DNA from 2 places in the Myceligenerans crystallogenes genome. Region 1 is predicted to be linked to the other one. Evidence: predicted binding sites of a transcription regulator. Region 1 holds the regulator's gene; the other holds the start of a gene.
What was found. Region 1 encodes HspR, which represses chaperone genes until heat shock. Its sites were predicted from a motif close to AAGTTGAGTCNNNNNGACTCAACTT; they were not measured.
Positions count from the first base shown of each region.

Region 2: clpB (ATP-dependent chaperone ClpB) is a predicted target of HspR. The motif match lies at 4,664-4,688, and genes of this name have one in related genera.

Region 1 covers NZ_BAAANL010000013.1:7,073-18,851, forward strand. The annotation lists gene ABD208_RS20150 (nucleoside deaminase) at 1-37, opposite strand, end outside; gene upp (uracil phosphoribosyltransferase) at 136-771, shown strand; gene ABD208_RS20160 (sigma-70 family RNA polymerase sigma factor) at 773-4,627, opposite strand; gene ABD208_RS20165 (hypothetical protein) at 4,838-5,605, shown strand; gene ABD208_RS20170 (DUF1540 domain-containing protein) at 5,676-5,984, opposite strand; gene ABD208_RS20175 (heat shock protein transcriptional repressor HspR) at 6,154-6,627, opposite strand; gene ABD208_RS20180 (DnaJ C-terminal domain-containing protein) at 6,636-7,640, opposite strand; gene grpE (nucleotide exchange factor GrpE) at 7,702-8,427, opposite strand; gene dnaK (molecular chaperone DnaK) at 8,424-10,301, opposite strand; gene ABD208_RS20195 (hypothetical protein) at 10,439-11,779, opposite strand, start outside.
Region 2 covers NZ_BAAANL010000004.1:434,234-446,012, forward strand. The annotation lists gene ABD208_RS12175 (hypothetical protein) at 1-2,604, shown strand, start outside; gene ABD208_RS12180 (alpha/beta hydrolase) at 2,720-3,673, opposite strand; gene ABD208_RS12185 (LppM family (lipo)protein) at 3,739-4,602, opposite strand; gene clpB (ATP-dependent chaperone ClpB) at 4,770-7,400, shown strand; gene ABD208_RS12195 (septum formation family protein) at 7,431-8,999, opposite strand; gene ABD208_RS12200 (hypothetical protein) at 9,210-10,871, shown strand; gene ABD208_RS12205 (exodeoxyribonuclease III) at 11,045-11,779, opposite strand, start outside.

The DNA.
Region 1 (11,779 bases):
CGAGCGCCCCGCGCGCCTCGGCGAGCGCGGCGCCCATCGCGAGCTCCCACGTGGCCGTGCGCTCGGCGAGCGTCACACCGGGAAAGCCGTCGGTCATGCCGCCCAGCCTACGAGCCCGCGGGTAACGTGACCTCCATGCGCCTGCATGTCGCCGACCACCCCCTGGTGGACCACAAGCTCACCGTCCTGCGGGACGAGACCACGCCGTCCGCCACCTTCCGGCTCCTCGTGGACGAACTCGTCACCCTGCTCGCCTACGAGGCCACGCGCGGCATCGCCACGGAGCCGAAGGAGATCCGTACGCCGATCCAGCCGATGACCGGGGCGCGGATCGCCGCGCCGGCCCCGCTCGTCGTGCCGATCCTGCGCGCCGGGCTGGGCATGCTCGACGGCATGACCCGCCTGCTGCCCACGGCGGAGGTCGGCTTCCTCGGGATGATGCGCGACGAGGAGACCCTGCAGGCCGTCACGTACGCGAACCGCCTGCCGGACGACCTGACCGGACGGCACGTCTTCCTGCTCGACCCGATGCTCGCGACCGGCGGCACGCTGGTCGCGGCCATCGACTACGTCGTGGAGCGCGGGGCGCGGGAGGTCACCGCCGTGTGCCTGCTCGCGGCGCCCGAGGGGCTGAAGGTCGTCGAGGAGGCCTCCGGCGACCGGGTGAACGTGGAGATCGTCGTCGCCGCCGTCGACGAGCGCCTCAACGAGAAGGCGTACATCGTCCCGGGCCTCGGGGACGCCGGGGACCGGCTCTACGGCGTGGTCTGAGCTACGGCGTGGCCTGAACCGAGGGCGTACCCGCCGGGGCCGGTGACACGACGGGCGACGGCGTCGGCCGCGACGCGTCGTGGTGGTGCTGGTGGTGTCCGTCCGTGGACGTCTGCGTGGTCTGCCCGCGCTCGGCCGGAGTGGGCGACGGCGTCGGCGTGCAGCCGCCGAAGAGCGCCGTGATCCAGGCGGTCGCCCCCGAGTCGGCGGAGCAGTCGGTCGTCGGCTCGCAGGCGACCGGCGGTACCGCGTAGCTCTTCTCGACCGTCCGCTCGGCGCCCTCGAGGTGACGGCTGAGCTTCAGCACCACGTGCTGGTCCCGGTCGAGCCAGACGGCGCCGTCGAGCGCCAGCCGGGTCGTACCGTGCGCGGGCACCTGCACCGGCTCGCTGACCCGGCCCGACCAGGGGCGGACCAGCCTGGCGGTCCACGCCACGTCGCCCGAGTTGCGCACGTCCGCGACGAGGTGGGCGTAGCCCTCCACGCACTGCGCGGTGACCTCCGCCTCGACCGCGCCCTCCGGCCAGCTCACCTGCGCGCACGAGCCGAACGTCACGTCCACGTCGCCCAGCGTGCGGCCGGCGCCGATCACGAGCGGCAGCGTTCCGGTCCCCCACGGCACGGACACGGTGAGCGTCCCCGTCTCGCCGGGCGGCACCTGGAGCTCCGCGTCGCCGAGCCGGAACGTCACCGGCAGCGTGGAGGCGGTGTTGTCCACCGGGACGTGGAACCTCCCGGTCGAGACCTGACGCCCGGCGTCGTACGTGCACTCCGCGCCCATCGTGCGCTCCGCGGTGTACGACGGCGCGACGACGGCCCCCCGGTACGCGGCCTTCGGCGAGGTCGCGGGCTTGGCCGGGCTCGCCGGCTCGTCGCCGTCCTGGTCCGGGGTCCAGCGGCCGAGCTGGAACGAGACGGAACCGTCGGAGATGCGCTTCTGCCCGGTGGCGACCGCGAACGTCCCGCTGGCGCCCGGCTCGACCGTCTTGGTCTCCGAGGCGAGCTGGCCCGCCTTCGCGTTCACCACCATCTTGACGGTCATCGGCTCGTCCGAGGTGTTCGCGAGCGTGCCCTGCACGCCCACCGCGCCGCCGTCGTTCACCGTGGCGGCCTTCGCCTTCGAGTCCCAGGCGGGGGCGTAGCACTCGGCGCCCGCGTGGCTGCCCGCGGGAACGCGGAACTCGTAGGTGACGCCCTCCACCGTGCGGGTGAGCAGCCAGTTCCCCGGGCCCGCCGGAACGCGGATGCCCTCGTCACGCCGGAGCGTGACGCTCTCGCCCGGGGCGAGGAGGTCCGGGTGCGCGACCGACGCGCCGCCGGCCTCCAGGGCGACGGCGACCTGGTACTGCGTCGTGTTGGCGTAGGTCGCGGCGAGCTCGGTCCGCGCCGTCCGCAGGCCGCCCTTCTCGGTGCACACCGCCGTGACCTTGCCGGCGCCCTCGCCGGCCCCGGCCCAGGCGGTCGTCACGTCCAGGCGCGCGCGTGCGCTCTGGGTCGCCGCGGCGCCCGCCGGCGCCACGCTCGCCGTCCCGCTGGCGGGGACCACGGCGGCCCGGGCGTCCGGTGGCACCGCGACCAGGGCCAGCGGCAGGTCGCGCCACGCGCCCGGGGCGAGTTCCACGGACTCCCGCGGGGCGCACGACCAGGTGCGCGACTCCCCGCCCGTGCAGGTGAGCGCCTCCTGGACCGCCGCCGGGCGCACGCCCTCGGGCAGGGAGACCGTCATCGACCAGCCCGGCGCGGCGCCCTGGTCACCCGTGTTGCCGACCCGCACCGGCAGGGCACCCGTCCCGGGCGAGGCGATCTGGGTCGCGTCGGTCAGCGCGGTGAGCTCCGGGCCGAACGGCGAGACCTCGCGTGCCGGGAGCGCGATCGACAGGGCCTCGACGCCGTCGGCCCACAGCTCCGCGATGATCGGGTAACTGCCGCCGGACCACGCCTGGACCGTGACCTGCATCTGGTGCGCCTCGCCGGCGCCGAGCGCGCCCACGGTGCAGAGCACCGTGCCGGGGGCGGCGTCGGGCGTGCAGAACGTGCCCACGCCGCCGGTCTTCGACGGGGCCGACGACGACGGGGTCGCGGGCTCCCCGGACCGCGGTCCCGAGCCGTTGGCCGGCACGTTCCCGTCCGGGTCCGTCCCGGTGGTGCCGCCGTCGTCGCCCGGCGCGTTCTGGCCGGGCTCCGTCGCCGGGGTGTCGCCCTCGCCCTCCGGCGGGCCGGCGGCAGGGGCGTCAGCCCCGTCGTCGGCGTCCTCGGCGGTGGTGGCGGCGAACCCGCGGCTCCACGCGGCGCCGGACGGGCCCTCCTGGGCCGCCGGCACCATGCCCTCGGGGAGCTGCAGCCGGACGGTGGTGCCGGTGGTCGCGGTGTCACCCGTGTTCACCAGTTCGAGGACGAGGTTCTGCGGGCGGCGCGGTTCCAGCTCCGCGCCGGCCCCCTCGAACGCGATGCCCAGCTTGCCGCCCGCCACCGGGAGCAGGTTGGTCGGGTCGGCGGGGTCCTCCTCCGCGGGCGGTGCCGACGCCTCGGTGCCGCCGCCCTCCGCCCCCGGCACCGCCGGCGTGGGCTCGGGCCGCTGGACGGCCGCCGCCGGCGCCTGGTCCGCGGGCTGCTCCTCCTGGGGGGCGAACGGCCCCATGAGCTGCAGAGCCGCGACGACACCGACGGTGGCGACCGTGACGAGACCCGCGCCGATCGCGCCGGTCGTCGCCGCCGCGCCACCCGCGCCGACGACGCCCGCGGCCGTGGCGCCGGCGGTCATCCCCGCCACGCCCGCGGCGGTGACCAGCGAGAGCCCCGCGGTACCGGCGGCACCCGCCGTCGCGCCGGCGGTCGCCGCCGCGGTCGCTCCTGCCGTCGCGGTCGACCCGGCCGCGGCCGTCGCGCCCATGCCGGCCGCGGCCGTCGTCGTCCCCGCTCCGGCGCCCGCGGCGCCGGCCGCCGACGCACCGCCGACGGCGCCTGCCGCGCCGCCTCCCGACGACGCACCGGCCCCGATCGTCGACGCGGCCGACGACGCCGCCTTCACCGCGCCCGCGAGGCCCGCCCCGACCGGGATCGCGGAGCCCACGAGCGCCAGCCCCGCGGCGCCGAGCACCAGCGGCGCCACGACGCACTTCATGCCGTGCGCGACATCGGCCAGCTCGAGCACGAGTGCGCTGCACGTGCCGCAGGTGGACAGATGCGCCTCGATCTTCGCCTTCTCGCGGCGGGACAGGCTGCCGCGCACGTACCCGCCGAGGTGCGGGTTGACGGCGCGGCAGGTGTCCGACGGCGCATGGGTGAGGTGCTGCTGCAGGTAGCCGTCACGCAGGGCGTCCTTGGCGCGGTACAGCAGCGCCGAGACCCCGTTCGGAGTGAGGCCCAGCACGGGGGCGACCTGCGCGGGCTTGAGATCGTCCACCAGGCAGTACCAGAGCACCTCGCGCCAGCGCTCGGGGAGCGAGAAGTACGCGCGCGAGACCACCGACCGCTCGAAGCCCTGCAGGGTCGGGTCCTCCGGGGAGGCCACCTTGCCGAGCGCCGCCTCGATCTCGACGTCCTCCGCCGGGCGCATACGCGTCGCGCCGCGTGAGACGTCGTAGGCACGGTGGCGCACCACGGTGTACAGATACGTGCGGAAGCCGCTGTCCGGGCCCAGGCCGCGGCGCAGCATCTCGTAGAGCTTGCTGAACGCGTCGGCGACGACGTCGTCGGCGTCGGACGGGTTCGTCACGTACTTGGTCGCAAGAGCCCGGGCGGCCGACGCGTGCCGGGTGTAGAGCGCGCCGAACGCCTCCCGGTCTCCCGATCGGACCTGGAGAATCAACTCGGCGTCACTGGGCGCGTCCCCTGCGCCGTGATCGACTTGCGTCACATTCCCATCCTCGCCGCCGTGCCCTGCCATAGGACCCGTACCCGCCGAATTTCCACCGCCGGGCGACAGTGCGCACACACCTGCCGGATCAGACTATAGGCCCTCGGGGCCTGTAGCCGGGAGGGTGAAACTCCGGATGAAATCCGCAGACCAGTGGACTCTCACCCTGGAATGTGCGTCATGATGTATCCCCGTGGGGGTCCAACAATCATGAGCGAGTCACAGCAGAAGGCGCGGAACCCCATCCGCAGCCTGCGTGAACGCTGGCGCGACGAAAGCCTGGCGACCGTGTGGATCCGTCCTGGGGACTGGTATCACCCGGCGGTCGAGGCCCTCGCGGAAGCGGTGGCGGACGAACGGCCGGCGGAGCCACCCGCCGAGCGGCTCGGTGCTGCCCGCGCGGCGGTCGGCGCGGGGATCGCCGAGGCGCTCGACGACGTGATCGTGCTCTTCGGCGTCGCGGGACTTCCCGTCCCGCCCAAGGTGATGCGCGCGCTGGCGGTCGGCTGGGTACGGGAGCACGAACGGGTGCCGCTGCAGGTCACCGCACACGACCCCGCCACCGGGCTGCCGACCGGGGAGTACCTCGGGGAACGGCTGCGCGAGACCTACGGCGGGGCCCAGCGCGAGGGCGTCGAGGTGACCACCACGCACTGCCTCCTGATGCTCGACGTCGGGATCGGCGATCTCGACACCTGGCAGCGGCTGGCGCGGTCGGCGGCGATCGGGCGCACGTTGCACCAGGTGTTCGGCGAGGGGCATCCGATGGCGGCGATCAGCGACGCCACCTATGCGGTGCTGTGCGAGCGCGGGCCCGCCACGGCGGATCTGGGTCAGGCGCTCCGGCGTGTCGTCGAGCGGAACGCCGAGGTGCTCGGGCTGACGGCCGAGGTGCGGCGGCCCACGCGGGTGTGGCTGGAGCGGCTGCCGTCGTCGCACGACGCGGCGTTGATGCTGCTCGCGCACCTGAGTCGCTGAGCGGACGCAAGGACGGGCACAAGGACGGCGGCGGACACGGTCTCGTGCCCGCCGCCGTCCTTGCGTCCGGTCAGTGGGCCTGAAAGGTGAGGCAGTCCGCGTGGGCCGGGTCCTGGGGGCCCGGGCCGACGCGGATGGAGCCTGCCGTGCACTCCAGGTGGTCGTTGTGCGCGCACTCGCCGCGCTGGCAGGCGCCGACGTGCGCGACGACCTTCTCCAGGCCGCCCTTGGTGCTCAGCGGGATGAACGTGGCGCAGGCCGCGTCGCCGGCGTGGCCGGCGATCGTGACCGCGCCGGCGTGACAGCCGTGGTCGTGGTTGTAACCGCAGCCCTCCACCGAGCATTCGGCGACCTCGGGCATCTCCATCAGCGTGCTCATGCTCGTCTCCCTGGTCCGAAGGGTGCTCCCGGGCCGGCCCCGGTGTTCCTTGGTGACCCGACAAACATATTCCAGAATTACCCCCCGCGATAGGCAGGAAAGGCTTGCCTGAACGGCGCCGTGGGTCACGTCCGGGAATTCTATTTACGAAAGAATTGCATGGGGAAAATCAGCGTTGCGGCCGGCGCTGGGGGCGCCAGAGCACGAGGGCGCCGGATGACCTGGCACGACGGGAGGCCTCGGCGTGGTTGAGGGCGCCGGCCTCGATGATGACCTCCTCGCGCCGGACGCGCTGCCCGCGAGGCACGACGACGACGTCGCCCGTCGGGCCGGCGGCGAAGACGCGGCCGCTCTGCTGGAGCTGGATCAGGGCCTGCTCGAGCTTGGTCTCCAGCTGGGAGACGTGGGCCTCGAGGTCGAGGATGCGCTTGATGCCCGCGAGGTTGATGCCCTCGACCTGGGCGAGTTCCTGGACCTGCAGGAGGCGGGCGACGTCGCGCTGCGAGTAGCGGCGGCCCCGGCCCCGGGTGCGGCGCGCGACGACGAGCCCGAGCCTGTCGTACTGACGCAGGGTCTGGGGATGCATCCCGGCGAGCTCGGCCGCCTGGGACACGGTGAGGACGGGCGCGTCGTCGGCCGCCATGGGGTCTCCTATTCCTTGGCACGCTCCGTGAGATCAGCCCGGGGGTCCGTGCCGTCGCTCGCCGCCACGAACTCGTCGAGCGCGGCACGCGCCTTCTTGCCGAGGTTCTGCGGCACGACGACCTGGACCGTGACGAGCAGGTCTCCCGTGCTCCTCGGAGTCTGCACCCCGCGGCCCTTGGCGCGCAGCACCTTGCCCGACGCGGTGCCCGCCGGCAGCTTCAGCTTCACCGTCTCGCCCGACGGCGTCGGGACCTCGACCGTCGCGCCGAGCGTCGCCTCCGGGAAGGTCACCGGCAGGGTGAGCCGGACGTTCGCGCCGTCGAGCCGGAACACCGGGTGCTCGGCGACCCGGACGGTGACCAGGAGATCGCCCGGCTGGCCGCCGCCGGGACCCGGACGGCCCTTGCCGCGCAGGCGGACCTTCTGGCCGTCGTTGACCCCGGCGGGGATCCGCGCGGTGAGCTTGCGGCCGTCGACGGTGAGTTCCACCGTCGCGCCCTCGAGCGCGGTGCGGAACGGCAGGGTGGTCGCGGCGCTGACGTCCGCGCCCCGCTCCGCCGCGCGGAACCCGGCCGGGCCGCCCGCGGCGCCGCCGAACATGCCGCCCAGGATGTCCTCGAAGCCCGCGGCGCCCGGGCCGCCGGGCCGGCCCTGCGAGTACCGCACGCGCGGGCCGCCCGCGGCGCCCGCGCCACCCCCGCCGAACATGGCCCCGAGGATGTCCTCGAAGCCGTTCGCGCTGCCGCCGCCCGGACCCGCCGAGAAGCGCGCGCCGCCGGCCATGGCACGGATCGCGTCGTACTGCCGGCGCTGCTCGGCGTCCGAGAGCACCGCGTACGCCTCGCCGATGGCCTTGAACCTGGCCTCGGCCGCCTCGTCACCCTGGTTCTGGTCCGGGTGGTGCGTCCGGGCCAGCTTCCGGTAGGCCTTCTTGATCGTCGCGTCGTCGGCGTCCTTGGGGACGCCGAGCACGGCGTAGAAGTCCTTCTCCATCCAGTCCTGACCGGTCACGGCACCTCACTCTCCTCCGGCGGGCGCGGGCGGCCCCGGCCGCCCGCGCCCGCCACCTGCGTCACTCCGGGCCGACGACGCCGACGCGGGCCGCGCGGACGACCTTCTCACCGATCTTGTACCCCGGCTCGACGACGAGGTTCACCGTCGTGCTCGTGGCCTCGGCGTCGGTGTTGTGCATCAGGGCGTCGTGCACCTGCGGGTCGAACTCCTCGCCCACCCGGCCGAACCGCTCCACGCCGAACTTGGCGAGCGACTGGTCCAGCTTCTCGGCGATGGCGGCCATGGGGCCGCTGAGCTCGCCGTGCTGCTTGGCCCGCTCGACGTCGTCGAGCACGGGAAGCAGCGCCGCGAGGACGTCCTGGACGCCCTGCTTGCGCGCGGCCTCCTGGTCGCGGATCGCGCGGTTCCGGTAGTTCGTGAAGCTGGCCCGCTCGCGCTGCAGCGCGTCGAGGTGCTCCGCGGCCTCCGCCTTGGCGGCGAGCACCGCGGCGTCGTCGGACGCCTCACCGGACGGCTCGAAGTCGAGCGCCTCCAGCGGGTCGGCGCCCGCGGCGTCCGCCGCACCAGCACCCGCACCAGCACCCGCGGCGGCATCCGGTGCCTCGGGCCCCGGCGTACCCGCGGCGCCGCCGGCGGAGTCGCCGCCCGCTGCACCCGCGGCACCGGCCGCGGGCGTGCGCGGCGTGCCCGCCTCGGGGTCGACCTTGCGCTTGTCCCGGAACTCGAAGGGGCGCCCGCCCGAGCCCTCGGGCTCGGGCGAGGCCTGCGGCGTCTGGTCGCTCACTTCTTGTCCTTGTCGGCCTCGTCGTCCACGATCTCGGCGTCGACGACGTCCTCGTCGGCCGCGGGCTTCGGCGCGCCACCGGCCGGGGCGCCGTCGGCGCCCGGCTGGCCGCCCTCGGACTCGGCCGCCGCGTACAGCGCCTGGCCGATCTTCTGGGAGGAGGCCCCGAGCTTCTCGTAGGCGGACTTCACGGCGGCGGCGTCCTCGCCCTCCAGGGCGGTCTTCACCGCGGCGACGTCCGCCTCGACCTCGGACACGACGTCCGCCGGGAGCTTGTCACGGTTGTCCGCGATCTGCTTCTCCATCGAGTACGCGAAGGCCTCGGCCTGGTTTCGGGTGTCCGCGTCCTCGCGCCGCTTCTTGTCCTCCTCGGCGTGCGCCTCGGCGTCCTTGACCATGCGGTCGATGTCGTCCTTGGGGAGGGCCGATCCGCCGGTGATCTTCATCGACTGCTCCATGCCCGTGCCGCGGTCCTTCGCGGACACGTGCACGATGCCGTTGGCGTCGATGTCGAACGTGACCTCGATCTGCGGCACGCCGCGCGGGGCCGGGGCGATCCCGGTGAGCTCGAACACGCCCAGCGGCTTGTTGTCGCGGGTGAACTCGCGCTCGCCCTGGAACACCTGGATCGCCACGGACGGCTGGTTGTCGTCCGCGGTGGAGAAGACCTCGCTGCGCTTGGTCGGGATCGCGGTGTTGCGCTCGATGAGCCGCGTCATGACGCCGCCCTTGGTCTCGATGCCGAGCGAGAGCGGGGTCACGTCGATGAGCAGGACGTCCTTGCGGTCACCCGAGATGACGCCGGCCTGCAGCGCGGCACCCACGGCCACGACCTCGTCCGGGTTGACGCCCTTGTTGGGGTCCTTCCCGCCCGTGAGCTCCTTGACGACCTCGGTCACCGCGGGCATGCGGGTGGAGCCGCCCACGAGCACGATGTGGTCGATGTCCGCCACGGAGATGCCCGCGTCGCGGATGACCGCGTGGAACGGCTCCTTGGTGCGGTCGATGAGGTCCTGGGTCATCTGCTGGAACTGCGCCCGCGTGAGCTTCTCGTCCAGGTGGATGGGGCCGTTCTCGCTCATCGACAGGTACTGCATCGAGATGTTGGTGCTCGTCGCGGAGGAGAGCTCCTTCTTCGCCTGCTCGGAGGCCTCGCGCAGGCGCTGCAGGGCGATCTTGTCCTTCGACAGGTCCACGCCCGAGGAGTTCTTCACCTGCTTGATGAGGTGCTCGACGACGCGCTGGTCCCAGTCGTCACCGCCCAGGCGGTTGTCACCCGAGGTGGCGCGCACCTGGATGGTGGAGAAGTCGTCCTCGTCCTTGCCGACCTCGAGCAGCGAGACGTCGAACGTGCCGCCGCCCAGGTCGAAGACGAGGATCAGCTCGTCCTCCTTGCCCTTGTCCAGGCCGTACGCGAGCGCCGCCGCCGTGGGCTCGTTGACGATGCGCTGCACCGTCAGGCCCGCGATCTGGCCGGCGTCCTTCGTGGCCTGGCGCTCGGCGTCGTTGAAGTACGCCGGGACGGTGATGACGGCCTCGGTGACCGGCTCGCCCAGGTACTCCTCGGCGTCGCGCTTGAGCTTGCCCAGGATGCGGGCCGAGATCTCCTGCGGCGTGTACGTCTTCTCGTCGATGTCCTGCGTCCAGTCCGTGCCCATGTGGCGCTTGACGGACGAGATGGTGCGGTCGACGTTGGTCACGGCCTGACGCTTCGCGACCTCGCCCACCAGGACCTCACCGGTCTTGGAGAACGCGACCACGGACGGCGTCGTGCGCGAGCCCTCCGCGTTCGCGATGACGGTGGGCTCGCCGCCCTCCAGGACGGCGACCACCGAGTTGGTGGTGCCCAGGTCGATACCGACAGCTCGGGACATGAGGTTCTCTCCTTCGCAGGGGGTCCGGCGGCGGCCACGGGACGGCCGCCACCGCACGGGTTGAGTCTGCTGCACTCAACTTAGGTCGCCGGCGCCGGACTGGCAAGCCGAGGGCGCCGAAGTTGAGTCCGCCAGGCTCAACTCCCGGGAACCTCCTCGAGTTCCCGGGGCACGCCGGCAGCGGGCGGAACAGGCGGGACAGGCGGGACGGACGCAGCCACCCGGCGGCGGCGTCGTCCCCCGCGGATCAGCAGCACCACCAGCAGCACCGCGCCGAGGGCGAGCAGCACCACCCCGATCCCCACCCAGAGCGCCAGGCCCGCGAGCTGCGCGGTCCGCGCGGCACCCTCGTCCGCGTCCGTCAGCCGGCCGGCGTCCAGGTCACGGACGGCGGCGTCGGCCCCGGCACGCACTCCCAGCACGGTCTCGCCCAGCTCGGTGAACGGATCGCCGGTCGCGCCGACCCGGCGCACGACGTCGCTCACCCGCTCCGTGATGCCCGCGGCGCGGGGGATCGTCTCGCGGAGCACGGCGTACTCGTACGTGAGCGTCGCCGTCTCGTACATCTCCTGGAGGGCCGACGGCGCCGGGAAACCGCCGGCCGCGGCGGCGTCCTGCACCCGGCGGGCGGCGCCGGGAACGTCCGCGAGCGCCTTGCGTTCCGCGGCCGCCTCCTTGAAGTCCCAGGTCGTCATCCGGAAGCGCAGGCCCTCGGGCGGCGTCCAGGCGCCGTCGGCCTCGTCGTAGGCGAGGTACTGCTCGCGCTCCTTGGCGCGGGCCGGGAGCTCGGCCTTCTGCTTGTCCGTGAGCACCCACTTGGCGAGGATCTTCTGGGCGTCCTGCACGTCCGTCCGGTCCTCGATCAGGTCGAGGAGGCGCCGCCAGTCGGCCGGTTTCAGCGTCCGCTCCGTGGTGTCCAGGTACGCGGACTCCCCGTCGAGCAGGGCGGAGACCAGGTCCGCGAACTGCTTGTCGTCGAGGCCGGCGACGAGCTTCTCGACGGTCGCGGGGGCCGCCGCGTAGGCGTAGCGCTCGCGGGCGTGGTCGACGTCCCGGAAGTCCGTGAACCCGCCCCAGTCGGCCAGCGCGACCGCGGCGTCCGCGTCGCGCGCGACGTCCTGCTCGTCCACCTTGCCGCCGAGCTGGCGCACGACCCGGCGCGCGACCGCCTCCGTCAGGCCCTCGACGAGCCACCGGCCCTCGACCGAGTCGCCGTTCACCCAGGTGTGGGTCAGCTCGTGGAGGAACAGCTGCTCGTCCAGGTCCTCGTCGACGACGATCTCCTCGTGCCTGGTGTCGTACCAGGCGAACCCGACCACCTCCGGGGAGACGTCCTCGCGGATCTCCTTGAGCCCGCCCGGCCAGTCCTGGCCGATCGTCTTCTCGACCACGGGGAGGCCCTTGCGGAGCGTCGCCTTGGCGAAGGCCGTCCATCTCGTGTCGCCGGGGAAGCTGAGCAGCGTGAGCTCCTGGCCGCC
Region 2 (11,779 bases), on a different contig from region 1:
GCGACGCTCGGCGTCGCCGCGCTCGCCGCCGTGACCCTCCTCGCCGCGCGGCTCGCCCCCGGCGAGGGGATCCGGCGCGCCGAGCGGTTCGCCGCGCCGTTCCTCGCGCTCGGCGCGGTGGCCGGCGCCGCGATGCATCCGGCGTTGCCGCCGGTCATCACACTGATCGCGCTCGCCGTGACCGGCGTTCTTCTGGTCGCCGCCACGGCGGACCGCGCCACCGCCTGGCCGCGCCTGCGTCCCGTCGTCGACGCCGTCCAGGAGGCCGGCCGCGCGCTCGCCGGTGCGGCGAACGGCCTGCGCGTGATCGGCGGCCGCCCCGTGTCCGGCGCCGAGCGCCGCCTCGCCCGCCACGCCGCGATCATCGGCGCGATCGTGGTGATCGCCCTGCTGGCGACGTCCTCCTGGATCTCCCGGACCACCGCCGCGGGCGGCGCGCTCGTCGTCTGCGGGCTCGTGCTGGCGTTGCGCGGGACGGCGCGGCGGCCGCTCCACCCCCTGCTGGTCGGCGTCGGCTACGTCTACCCGCTGCTGGCGCTGGGTGCGGTGCTGGGCTGGTTGGACCTGTCGCTGGTCGCCGCGATCTGCACGGTCTCCGCCGTCGCCTCGCTCGTGACGATCGTGGTGACCCTCAGCACCCGCACGTCGCGCGGCGAGTGGTACGTGGTGCTCGGTATCACGGCGGCGCCGTTCGTGGCGGGCGTCGGCACGGTCGTGTTCGAGCGCAGCTGGTGGTCGGTGGGCGCGGCCGGGGCGATGCTCTGCCTCGAACTGGTGCTGCTGCTCACCGCGCGCCTCGGGCTCCCGGTCGCGGTCCGGGCGGCCGCGGCGTTCCTGCTGCTGCCCACCTCGGGCGTCATGGTCACGAGCGCCGGCGGCGAGATCGCCGAACTGTACGACCTGTCCGGCTCGCCGTTCGTGCTCCCGGTCGCCGCGACGTTCGTGTCGGCCGTCGCGGCCGCCGCCGCGCGGATCGCGGAACGCATCGCGACGCGCGTGCCCGACGGCGGCCCGGGCCTCCCCGGCTCCATCCGCGCCCAGCTGGAGCGCTCGGCCCTCCTGACCGGCGCGATCACCGTCTACCTCGCCTACACGCGCGAGGCGGCCGGGCCCGACATCGCCGTCGCCGTCCTGCTCGTCCTCGCCGTCGGCGCCGCGCTCGTCGCGCGCGAACCCGGGCGCAGGCGGCTGTGGATCCTGGTGTGGGCGCTGGGCCTGGCGGCCCTGTGGACCGCGCTCGGCTCGCGCGGCGTCGGCCTGGTCGAGGCGTACACGTTCCCGCCGGCGGTGGTCGCGGGCGTCGTCGGCCTGGTCATGGCGTGGCGCCTGCGCAGGTCGGTGCCGGGCGGGGCCGGCCGGGAGCGGGCCGTGCGGAACATGCTCGCGCTGGCCGTCGCCGGCGGGGCGCTCGTGTTCGTGCCGAGCTTCGTGGTGTACCTGACGCGGACCGAGCCGGGGGACTGGCGGGCCTGGGCGCTGGTCGGGTTCGCGGCCGCGGCGCTCGTGGCCGGGTTCCTGGGCGTGCGCGGGGGGTTGCCGAGGCTGGTCGGGGGTTCGCTGGCCGGGTTCGCCGCCTTCGCCTCGGTGGCGGGCGTGATCGAGTCGTGGCGCGTGGCGCCCGCGCCGTGGGCGTGGCCGAACGACCGGGGTTTCCGGAGCGCGGAGCTGCTCGAGACGGCGTCGTACCGTACGGACGAGCTGCGCGACGCGGCGGCCGCCACGGCCGAAGGGGTCGCTCAGCCCTACGTGCCCGTCGGGATCCCGGGGGCGACGGAGGTGTCGTTCGTCGTCGGGCTCGGGTGGGCGGCGGCCGTCGTCGTCGTGCTGACGCTGTGCGTCCGCCTGCTGCGGCCGATCGCCGGGCCGCGTCTGACCGAACTGCTGCGCGGGTACGGGTTCGTGCCCGCGCTGGTGGTGGGGACGCTCGCGGCGCTCTGGCACATGGAGCCCGCCTGGGGCGCCGTGATCACGCTGTTCGTGCTCGAGCTGGCGCTGCTCGCGCTGCTGGTACTGGGCGTGCGGCGGCTGGTCGCCGGGCGCGCGACGGGCGCGGCCCCGTGGGTGGTCTGGGTGTGCGCCACGCTGATCGCGATCGCGGCCTGGTCGCCGCGTGAGCTGCGCGTGGAGGCGTTCTCGGCGCCGCTCGGGATCGCGCTGATCGCGGCGGGGTGGATCGCGATGCGCGGCGCGCAGGGCGGGACGGCGTCGTCGGACGAACGGCCGCGGCTCGGGCGATGGCCGGTGGGCTTCGCGGGCTCCTGGCCGACCCTCGCGCTGGGCGTGCTCGCGCTCGTGGGCCCGTCCGTGCTCTCCACGGCGACGGACCCGTTGACGATCCGCGCCTCGGCGGTCGTGTTCGTGGCGCTGATGGCGGTGCTCGCCGGATCGCGGCTGCGGCTCTCGGCGCCGTTCTGGCTGGGCGTGGTCACGCTGGGGGTCGAGGTCGTGGTGGTCTTCGCGAAGCTGGGCGTCGGGGTTTCCCCGCTCCCCTGGATCCTCACCCTGGTCCCGGCGGCCCTGGTCCTGCTGATCATCGCCACCCTGGACGAACGCCGCACGGCGGCCTCGGGAGGCACCGCCGCGTACCTCCGAGACCTCCGCTGACATCGGCCCCCTGTCGAGCGGTCGGCCGCTTGTCAGTGCGGTCGGCCCCTCGGGCTGCCGACTTCTCGACAACGGGCCGACCGCGGCGCTCGATCTGCCGACCGCATCGGAACCGTCAGAAAGTGGCGTCTAGCCAGGTGGTGATCGTCTTCAGGTAGTGCTTGCGGGCCGTGGGTGGGGACAGGGCCAGGTCGTGGGCGCCGCCGGGGATGATCTCGACCTGGACGTTCTCGCCGAGTGCCGGGGCCAGGTCCCACATGTGCCGGACGTTCAGCACCGTGTCCGTGGTGAGGTGCTCCTCGCGGGTGCGGCCCGGTGAGGTCGCGTCGGAGGTCGTCACCAGGACCGGGACGTCGATCGACAGGCCGCGGGCGAGCTTCGCCTGCGCGCGGCGGATCGAGGCGAACCAGGCGGCGCGGACCGGGAACGCGCTGTCCGGCTTCCAGCGCAGGTCGAAGTCCCACTCGCCCTCGTGGTGGCGGTGCATCGCGGTGGCGTAGTCGCCGCCCAGCGCGTTGACCTTGGCCCGGGGCAGGGCCGGCGCGATTCCGTAGACCAGGCGCGTCGAGACGACCCGGTCGAACCAGCCGCGGTTCAGGCCGAACCACGGGGAGTTCAGCATCAGGCCGACGACGGCGCCCGGGTGGGCCGCGACCCAGAGCGAGGACAGCAGCCCGCCCATCGAGTGGGCGAGCAGGACGACCCGCTCGTGGCCCTCGTCGCGCAGCACCCGCAGCGCGGCGTCGAGATCGGCGGAATGCTCCTGCAGCAGCGGGACCGCGGTCCGGTCCTCGCCGTCGCGCACCGACCTGCCGTACCCGTACAGGTCGACGGCGTAGAACGGGTGACCGGCCGTGACGATGTGCTCGGCGACGTGGGTCTGGAAGAAGTAGTCCACGAAGCCGTGCACGTAGAGCACAGCGGGCTTGGCGGCGCCGTCCTGGCCCGAGCCGTCCGCCGTCGTGGAGGGCACGTGCCGCACGACGGTGACGACGCGATCGTCATCGGGCGCATTGACCGGCCGGGCCTCGAAACCATCGCCGAGGACATCGGGAGACCACGAACTCATCGGGCGGCTCCATCGCTGCTGGGGGACGGTGGTCCGTTGATCCTATGACGTGGGCGCGCAGCGCCTCACCGGCGCGGCGGGATGCTGGGTGGGCGGTGGGGGTCCTGGTAGGGGGTGTGCTGCCGGGGATACGGCGCGGCCGGAGGCTGCGGGTAGGGCGGCCGTGCGACCTGGGGTGCGTCGTTGCGGCGGCGGACGCGGAGGGCCTGCCAGACGACGATGCCGAGCAGGAGAAGGATGAGGAGGCCGCCACCGCCGATCACGGGGATCAGCCATTCCGGGACCGACGACGGCGCGTCGGCCGCGCCCGCATCACCGGTGGCCGCGGCGGCCGGCGTCGGTGAGGGCTTCGGGGCCGACAGGTCGACGGCGGAGCCGCGGGCGTGGATCTCGTAGTCGCCGCCGAGGGGCGGTTCCCAGTGGACCTTCCGGCCGCTGATCGCGCCGTTCGACTCGGTGACGGGCCCCGGGAAGGTGATGTCGACGGTGACGCTCAGGTCGTCGAGCGAGCCCTGGCCGCGGAGGCCCAGCGCCTTCTCGCTGAGGTCGAGGACGCCGGAGACGACGTACTCGTCGCCCTCCCGGACCACGTTCACCAACTGGCCGACGGCCTTGCCGACCCTGTCGATGTCCTGGACCTCGTAGACGTACCGCTCGCCGGTGTACCCGTCCTGGGCGTAGGTCTCGATGTCCCTGGCACCGTCGGCGGGATCGTTCTTCCCGACCAGCTGGTCGATGAAGTCGCCGGCCGCCTGGCCGGTGGCCTCGAGGACGCCGTCCTCGACGGCGACGACCACGCTCGGCCGGGCGACGTCGTCGGGCCGCAGCTCCAGCTCCACGCCCAGCCGCACGCATCCGGACAGCACGATCGCGAGCGTTGCCGCGATCGCGGCGGCGAGCGGGCGGCGGACGGTTCCGGGACGGATCACCCGGCCAGTGTGCCGCACCCGGCGGCTCCGCCCAAGGGTTCGATCCGAGCTGGCACTTCCGAAGTTGAGCGGAATAGACTCAACTTTGAGATAGTTGGATCCGGTGCGGCGCCGACGGCGTCGTCCCGGGCATGTGGACGGACCCGCGATTGGCGGACGGAGGACTGATGGACAGCAAGTTCACGACCAGGTCACAGGAGGCGATTGGTGACGCCCTGCGGACGGCGTCGGCCGCGGGGAACCCGCTGATCGAACCGGTGCACCTGCTGGGCGCGCTGATCGCGCAGCAGGGTGGGGTCGCTGCCGGCCTGCTGGAGGCGGTCGGGGCGGACACCGGCGCCGTCGGGCAGAAGACGCGCGCCGCGCTCGTCGCGCTGCCGCAGGTCAGCGGGGACAGCACGGCGCAGCCGGGGGCCAGCCGGCCCATGGCCACGGTGCTCGACCTCGCGGGCAAGGAGGCCCAGGCGCTCGGCGACGAGTACATCTCCACCGAGCACCTGCTCATCGGCCTGGCCGCGGGCCGGTCGCCCGCCGCGCAGATCCTCGCCGAGGCCGGGGCGAACGCCGACGCCCTGCGTTCCGCCCTTCCCGCCGTGCGCGGTTCGGGCCGCGTCACCAGCCCCAACCCGGAGGGCACGTACAAGGCGCTGGAGCAGTACGGCACCGACCTCACCGAACGCGCCCGCGACGGCGCGCTCGACCCGGTGATCGGCCGCGACTCCGAGATCCGCCGCGTGATCCAGGTGCTCAGCCGCCGCACCAAGAACAACCCCGTGCTCATCGGTGAACCCGGCGTCGGCAAGACCGCCGTCGTCGAAGGGCTCGCGCAGCGCATCGTCGACGGCGACGTCCCCGAGTCGCTCAAGGGCAAGCGCCTGGTCGCGCTGGACCTGGCGAGCATGGTCGCCGGCGCGAAGTACCGCGGCGAGTTCGAGGAGCGGCTCAAGGCGGTCCTGGAGGAGATCACCGCGTCCGACGGCGAGGTGGTGACCTTCATCGACGAGCTGCACACCGTCGTGGGCGCCGGGGCCGGCGGCGAGGGCGCCATGGACGCGGGCAACATGCTCAAGCCCATGCTCGCCCGCGGCGAGCTGCGCATGGTGGGCGCGACGACGCTCGACGAGTTCCGCGAGCACGTCGAGAAGGACCCGGCGCTGGAGCGCAGGTTCCAGCAGGTGTTCGTGGGCGAGCCGTCCGTCGAGGACACGGTCGCGATCCTGCGCGGCCTCAAGGAGCGCTACGAGGCGCACCACAAGGTGACCATCGCCGACAACGCACTCGTCGCGGCGGCCGCGCTCTCGGACCGCTACATCACGGGCCGCCAGCTGCCCGACAAGGCGATCGACCTGGTCGACGAGGCCGCCTCGCGCCTGCGGATGGAGCTCGACTCGTCGCCGGTGGAGATCGACGAGCTGCAGCGCGCGGTGACGCGGCTGGAGATGGAGGAGGTCGTCCTGTCGGAGAGCGAGGACGCCGCCTCCCGCGACCGCCTCGGCAAGCTCCGCGCCGACCTCGCCGACAAGCGCGAGGCGCTCGCGTCGCTCACCGCCCGCTGGGAGGCCGAGAAGAGCGGCCGGAACCTGGTCGGTGACCTGCGCGCGCGGCTCGACCAGCTGCGCACGGACGCCGACCGCGCCGAGCGCGAGGGCCGCTACGAGGACGCCGGCCGGCTGCGGTTCGGGGAGATGCCCGTCGTGGAGCAGCAGATCGCCGACGCGGAGGCCGCCGAGGGCTCCGAGGAGCAGGCGGCAGCCGAACAACCCCCGCTCGTCGCCGACAAGGTCTCGGCCGACGAGATCGCCGAGGTCGTCTCCGCCTGGACCGGCATCCCGGCGGGACGCCTGCTCCAGGGCGAGCAGGAGAAGCTCCTGCACATGGAGGAGGTCATCGGGGCGCGGCTCATCGGTCAGGCCTCCGCGGTCCGCACGGTGTCCGACGCCGTCCGCCGCGCGCGGGCCGGGGTCGCCGACCCGGACCGGCCCACGGGGTCGTTCCTGTTCCTGGGCCCCACCGGCGTGGGCAAGACCGAGCTGGCCAAGTCCCTCGCCGATTTCCTGTTCGACGACGAGCGCGCCATGGTGCGCATCGACATGTCGGAGTACTCGGAGAAGCACGCGGTGGCCCGGCTCGTCGGCGCGCCTCCGGGGTACGTCGGCTACGAGGAGGGCGGCCAGCTCACCGAGGCCGTCCGGCGTCGTCCCTACTCCGTGGTGCTGCTCGACGAGGTGGAGAAGGCTCACCCCGAGGTCTTCGACATCCTGCTCCAGGTGCTCGACGACGGCCGTCTCACCGACGGCCAGGGCCGCACCGTGGACTTCCGGTCCACGATCCTGGTCCTGACGTCGAACCTCGGCTCGCAGTTCCTCGTCGACCCGATGCTCGACGAGCAGCAGAAGCGCGACTCGGTGATGCAGGCGGTGCGAGTGGCCTTCAAGCCGGAGTTCCTCAACCGCCTGGACGACGTCGTCATCTTCGACGCGCTCTCCCTCGACGAGCTGGGCCACATCGTGAACCTGCAGGTCGAAGCCCTGGCCAAGCGCCTCTCCGACCGCCGCATCACGGTCGAGGTCACCCCGGCCGCCCGTGAGTGGCTGGCCCTGGAAGGCTACGACCCGGCCTACGGCGCCCGCCCGCTACGCCGCCTGATCCAGCGCGAGATCGGCGACAAGCTCGCCAAGCGCCTGCTCGCGGGCGAGGTCACGGACGGCGACACGGTCACGATCGACCGCCTCCCGGACGCCGCCGGCCTGTCCGTCACGACGGGACCCGTCACAAAAGCTGACGATATCGCTCGGTAATGTGAATGGTCTGGCGGCCGGCGCGCAGAATCAGTCGAGGAGGCTTGCGGTGAGGGCTGTGTCGCTGGCCGCGACGCAGAGGCCTACGCGGTCGCCGTCGCCCCAGGACCGCTCGGTCGGGGTCCAGACGAGGTAGCGGAGGCGCTTGGCCTGGTCGGTGCCGCGGATCTTCCCGCTGAGCTGCTTGCCGCCGCAGACCCGTGCGACCTCCTGGCCGGCGACGGCCGGGCCGGGCCAGAGTGCGTCCTCGCCGAAGTCGGTGCGCCCCACGACCTGGGCCTCGTGGGGGTCGCCGCACGGGACCGCGCGCACGGTGTCGACCTCGCCGTCGAGCGGGATCTTGTCCATGCACGAGCCGAGCACGAGCTGGACGGAGTTCACGTCCCGCGCCGCCGCGATGTCGGCGGGCACGGGCTCCCAGCCCTTCTGGACCTGGAGGTTCCCGAGGATCGACAGCACGACGACGATCGCGACGACCCCGGCGGCGGCCAGGCCGAACAGCCCGAGCTTCTTGCGGCGCTCGGCCCGGGCGGCCGCCGCGGCGGCCGGGTCCCAGCCCGCGTACGACGGCGCGGCCGCGTAGTCCTGCTCCCAGGCGGCGGGCTGGAACTGCGGTTGCCGGGCCGATGCGTCATGCGCCGCCGGGGCGCTCGCGCCGGCCTGAGCACCCGGGCCGGTCGGCGCGAACGCCGGCTGCGGTACCGGCACCGGTTGCTGCACCGGACGGGGCGGCTGCGGAACCGGTGGGGCCGGAACGGGACGTGCCTGAACCGGACGTGCCTGAACCGGCGAAGCCGGGACGGGCGGAAGCGGAACCGGAGACGGCGAGGTGGGCGACGCGAACAACGGTTCGGCGGTGTCCGGGGCGTCGTCGTCCGGCGTGGAGGTGTCCGGTTCGACGGCGTCCTGGTCGACAGAGGCGTCCGGGTCGACGGAAACCTCGTCCTCGGGACGCGCGATGGCCTCGATCGATTCGGTCGGCTCTCCCGGCGGCGTCTCCTCCGTGTCCGACGCTGCGGGCTCGGCAGCGGGTGGCGCCTCGGCCGCGTCGCCGTCCCGCTCGTCTGGCTCGACGGCCGCTTCGTCGTCGGCGTCCGTGACGGCATCGGCGCCGGTCACGTCCGCGGGCTTCTCGGAGGAGTCGTCCTGCGCCGTGTCCTCGGCGGGCTTCACCGGCTGAATCGTGCGCGGTCCGAGCTGTTCCTGATGGGCCGAGGCAATCGCGACGAGGGCAAGATCCTCGAAGCCCACCTTGGCGGTTGCGTCAGGTTCGACGGCGCCGGCGGGCTCCCGCGACCCGGCAGTCTCCGTCTCTGCAACGGCGTCGTCTCCGGCTCGAACCTCGGTCTTCGAGTCCTCGTCAACCGTCTGTGGGCCCTCGGGCTCACTCGGAGCCTCTTCGGCGGACCCTTCCGCCTCGCCTTCAGGGCCACCCTCGGCACTCTCACCAGGCTCGACGACACCCTCGGCCGCAACCGCCTCGGCGCTACCGTCGCCGTCGGTGCTCCCGGCCGTCTCCGGCACGCCGGACTCCGCCGACTGCGGCGCTGGCGTCGACTCGTCCGTCTCGGTGGCCTCGGGCTGCTCGGGCGACGTCATGGGGGCAACTTATAGCAAATCGCGTTCCATCGAGGCCACTTCCGCGACGGTTCGATCGAGTCGCCACGCTGGTCGGACTGCCCTGGTCGGGACGTCACCGGGTGAATTTGCCATGAGATTTCTCGCATATCGCATTCATCGATATAAGGTGCGGCCTGGCGCCCCATGTACGGGCGCAGTTTCTCCTGCTGAATACCGTGGAGTGGTCCGATGTCATCTCGCAAGTTGTCCGCCTCTTCATGGAAGAGGGATCGCAATCAATCTTCCGAGAGAATCCAAGAAATAGTCAAAAATGCGATGAGGCGATCGCGCATCGCGCTGGCGGCCTCGGCCTGTCTTGCGACTCTTGGCGCCGGGCTGGTTCCCGCGTCGGCGTCCGAGGCGCACTCGGTGTCGACAGACGTGCTGACCAGCGTGAGCGCCGCCACGACCTCGAACCGCCGCCCGCTCGTCCCGGCCACGTCCGACATGAAGCTGTATTTCCAGAGGAGTGCCCACGGCTGCCAGACGTCGAAGTCGAGGCGTACGGTGCTGGCGAGCTTGGACGACGTGAGGCTCACCGGCGTCGGCCGCGACCCGGACGCCGGTGACCGGGTGCAGGTGCGGTTCACCCTGGTGAACGCGTCAACGGGCAGTCGCGTGTGGGAATCGGACTGGACGGCACTGCGGCCCAAGCCGTACACGTTCAGCAGGACGATCGACAGGTCCCGGCTGTCCAACGAGGCGATCTACCGGTGGCGCTACAAGACCAGGGACGCGGCTGGTCGCTCGACGCTGTACTCGGAGGCCCCTGCCTGTTACCTCGAGGTCGACGGGCGGCGCCCGGCGGACCCGGTCATCACCTCGGCGCAGTATCCGGAAGACCAGATCGGGGGCGGAGTCGGCCAGCCGGGGACCTTCACCTTCTCGTCGCGGTCGACCGACGTCGTGGCGTACGAGTACGAGCTAGATCATGACGAGACCTTTGTTCGGGTCGACGCCGGATCGGACGGCAAGGCGTCGCTGACGCCGCCGGCGGGTTTCTTCACCGCGGGTTCGCACAGCATCACGGTGTGGGCCTTCGACAACGCACGTGGGGTTTCGAATACGACGTATCGATTCAGCGTTCGGTTCTCAGGGGGCGATGCGTACTGGCACCTGGACGAGGGCGGCGGCACGGTTGCCGCTGACGCGTCCGGCCAAGGTCATGACCTGACGGTCCTCGGTCCGGATGTGACCTGGGGCGTCGGGCCGATGCAGTCGGTGTTCGCGCAGCGCACCGATGACGCGGCGTTGCGGTTCACGGGGGTGCAGCCCTCGAGGTCGTTCGTGAGCACGGACGGGCCGTTGGTCGACCTGAATCCGGATCCGGACGGAGGACCGCGCGGTTTCACGGTCTCCGCGTTCCTGCTGGCAGAGAGCGGGGACTCGCAGCACCGGGTCGCGCTCTCGCAGGACGGCCGGCGGTCGGCGATGTTCGAGCTGGGCCGTCAGGAGTCCCGCTACTGCGCCAATGGCATGACGACCTGCTGGAGCTTCACGATGGACGGTGTGGACGACGAACCCCCGCACCATGCGGTCTCCGACCGGCCCGTGGTCCCCGGCGAGTGGGTCCACCTGACGGGACGGTACAACGCCGATCAGAAGGTCCTGGACCTCCATGTCTGCCCGATCGGAACGCCGGGTCAGGCGCCTCCCGCAGACTATGGTGTCCCGGTCCTGGAGGACACCACCCCGTACGTGGGCACCGAGTGGGTCGGCGCCGGACCCACGCGACTGGGCCGCGGGTACTACGCGAACTACTGGGACGGCATGATCGATGACGCGCGCGTCTACAACAAGGTCCTGGACATGCCGCGCCTCCGGGCGATCTGCGGCGGGGACCTCACCTAGGCCCGGAAGCAGCGACGTGAGACGGTGGCCTCGGCTCGGCGCCTGACCAGGCGCCACCGGGGCCGCCGTGGCCACCGCTGGATCGGGACTCGTCAAACTCTTCGCCGTTGACCTGACGCGTTCCCCGGACGTGCCGAGTCAGCAGGACATGCCGTCGGCGCCCGACGCCGTCGTCAGTCCGCCAGCTCCAGGATCACCGGCACGTGATCGCTCGCGCCCTTCCCCTTGCGTTCCTCGCGGTCGATCGTCACGGTCCGCACCCGCTCGGCCACGGCCGGCGTCGTCCACCCGAAGTCGATCCGCAGCCCGCGGTTCTTCGGGAACGCCAGCCGCTGGTAGTCCCAGTATGTGTACGCGTGCTCGGCGGGCACGTGCTCGCGCGTGACCTCCGTGTACCCGGCCTCGGCGAAGGCGGCGAACGCGTCCCGCTCCGGCTGCGACACGTGCGTGTGCCCCGCGAAGTCCGCGACGTCGTACACGTCCGTGTCCAGCGGGATCACGTTCCAGTCGCCCAGCAGCGCGACCTGCGCGTCCGGCTCGGCCGCCCAGTTCCGCGCGACGTCGCGCAGGTTCCGCAGCCACGTCAGCTTGTACTCGTAGTGCTGGTCGCCGAGCGCCCGCCCGTGCGGCACGTACAGGCTCCACACCCGCACGCCGCCGCAGGTCGCGCCGATGGCGCGCGCCTCGACGGGCGGTTCGACCTCCAGCAGGGCGTCCGACGCCGCCGCGTCGTCGTCCGCCTTCGCGACCTTCGCGAACCCGGGCTGCCCGGGGAACGACGTCGCCACGTCCTCGAGACCGACCCGCGACGCGATCGCCACGCCGTTCCACTGGCTCAGCCCGGTGTGCGCGACCTCGTACCCGGCCTCCTGGAACGCGCCCACGGGAAACTGCTCGTCCCGGCACTT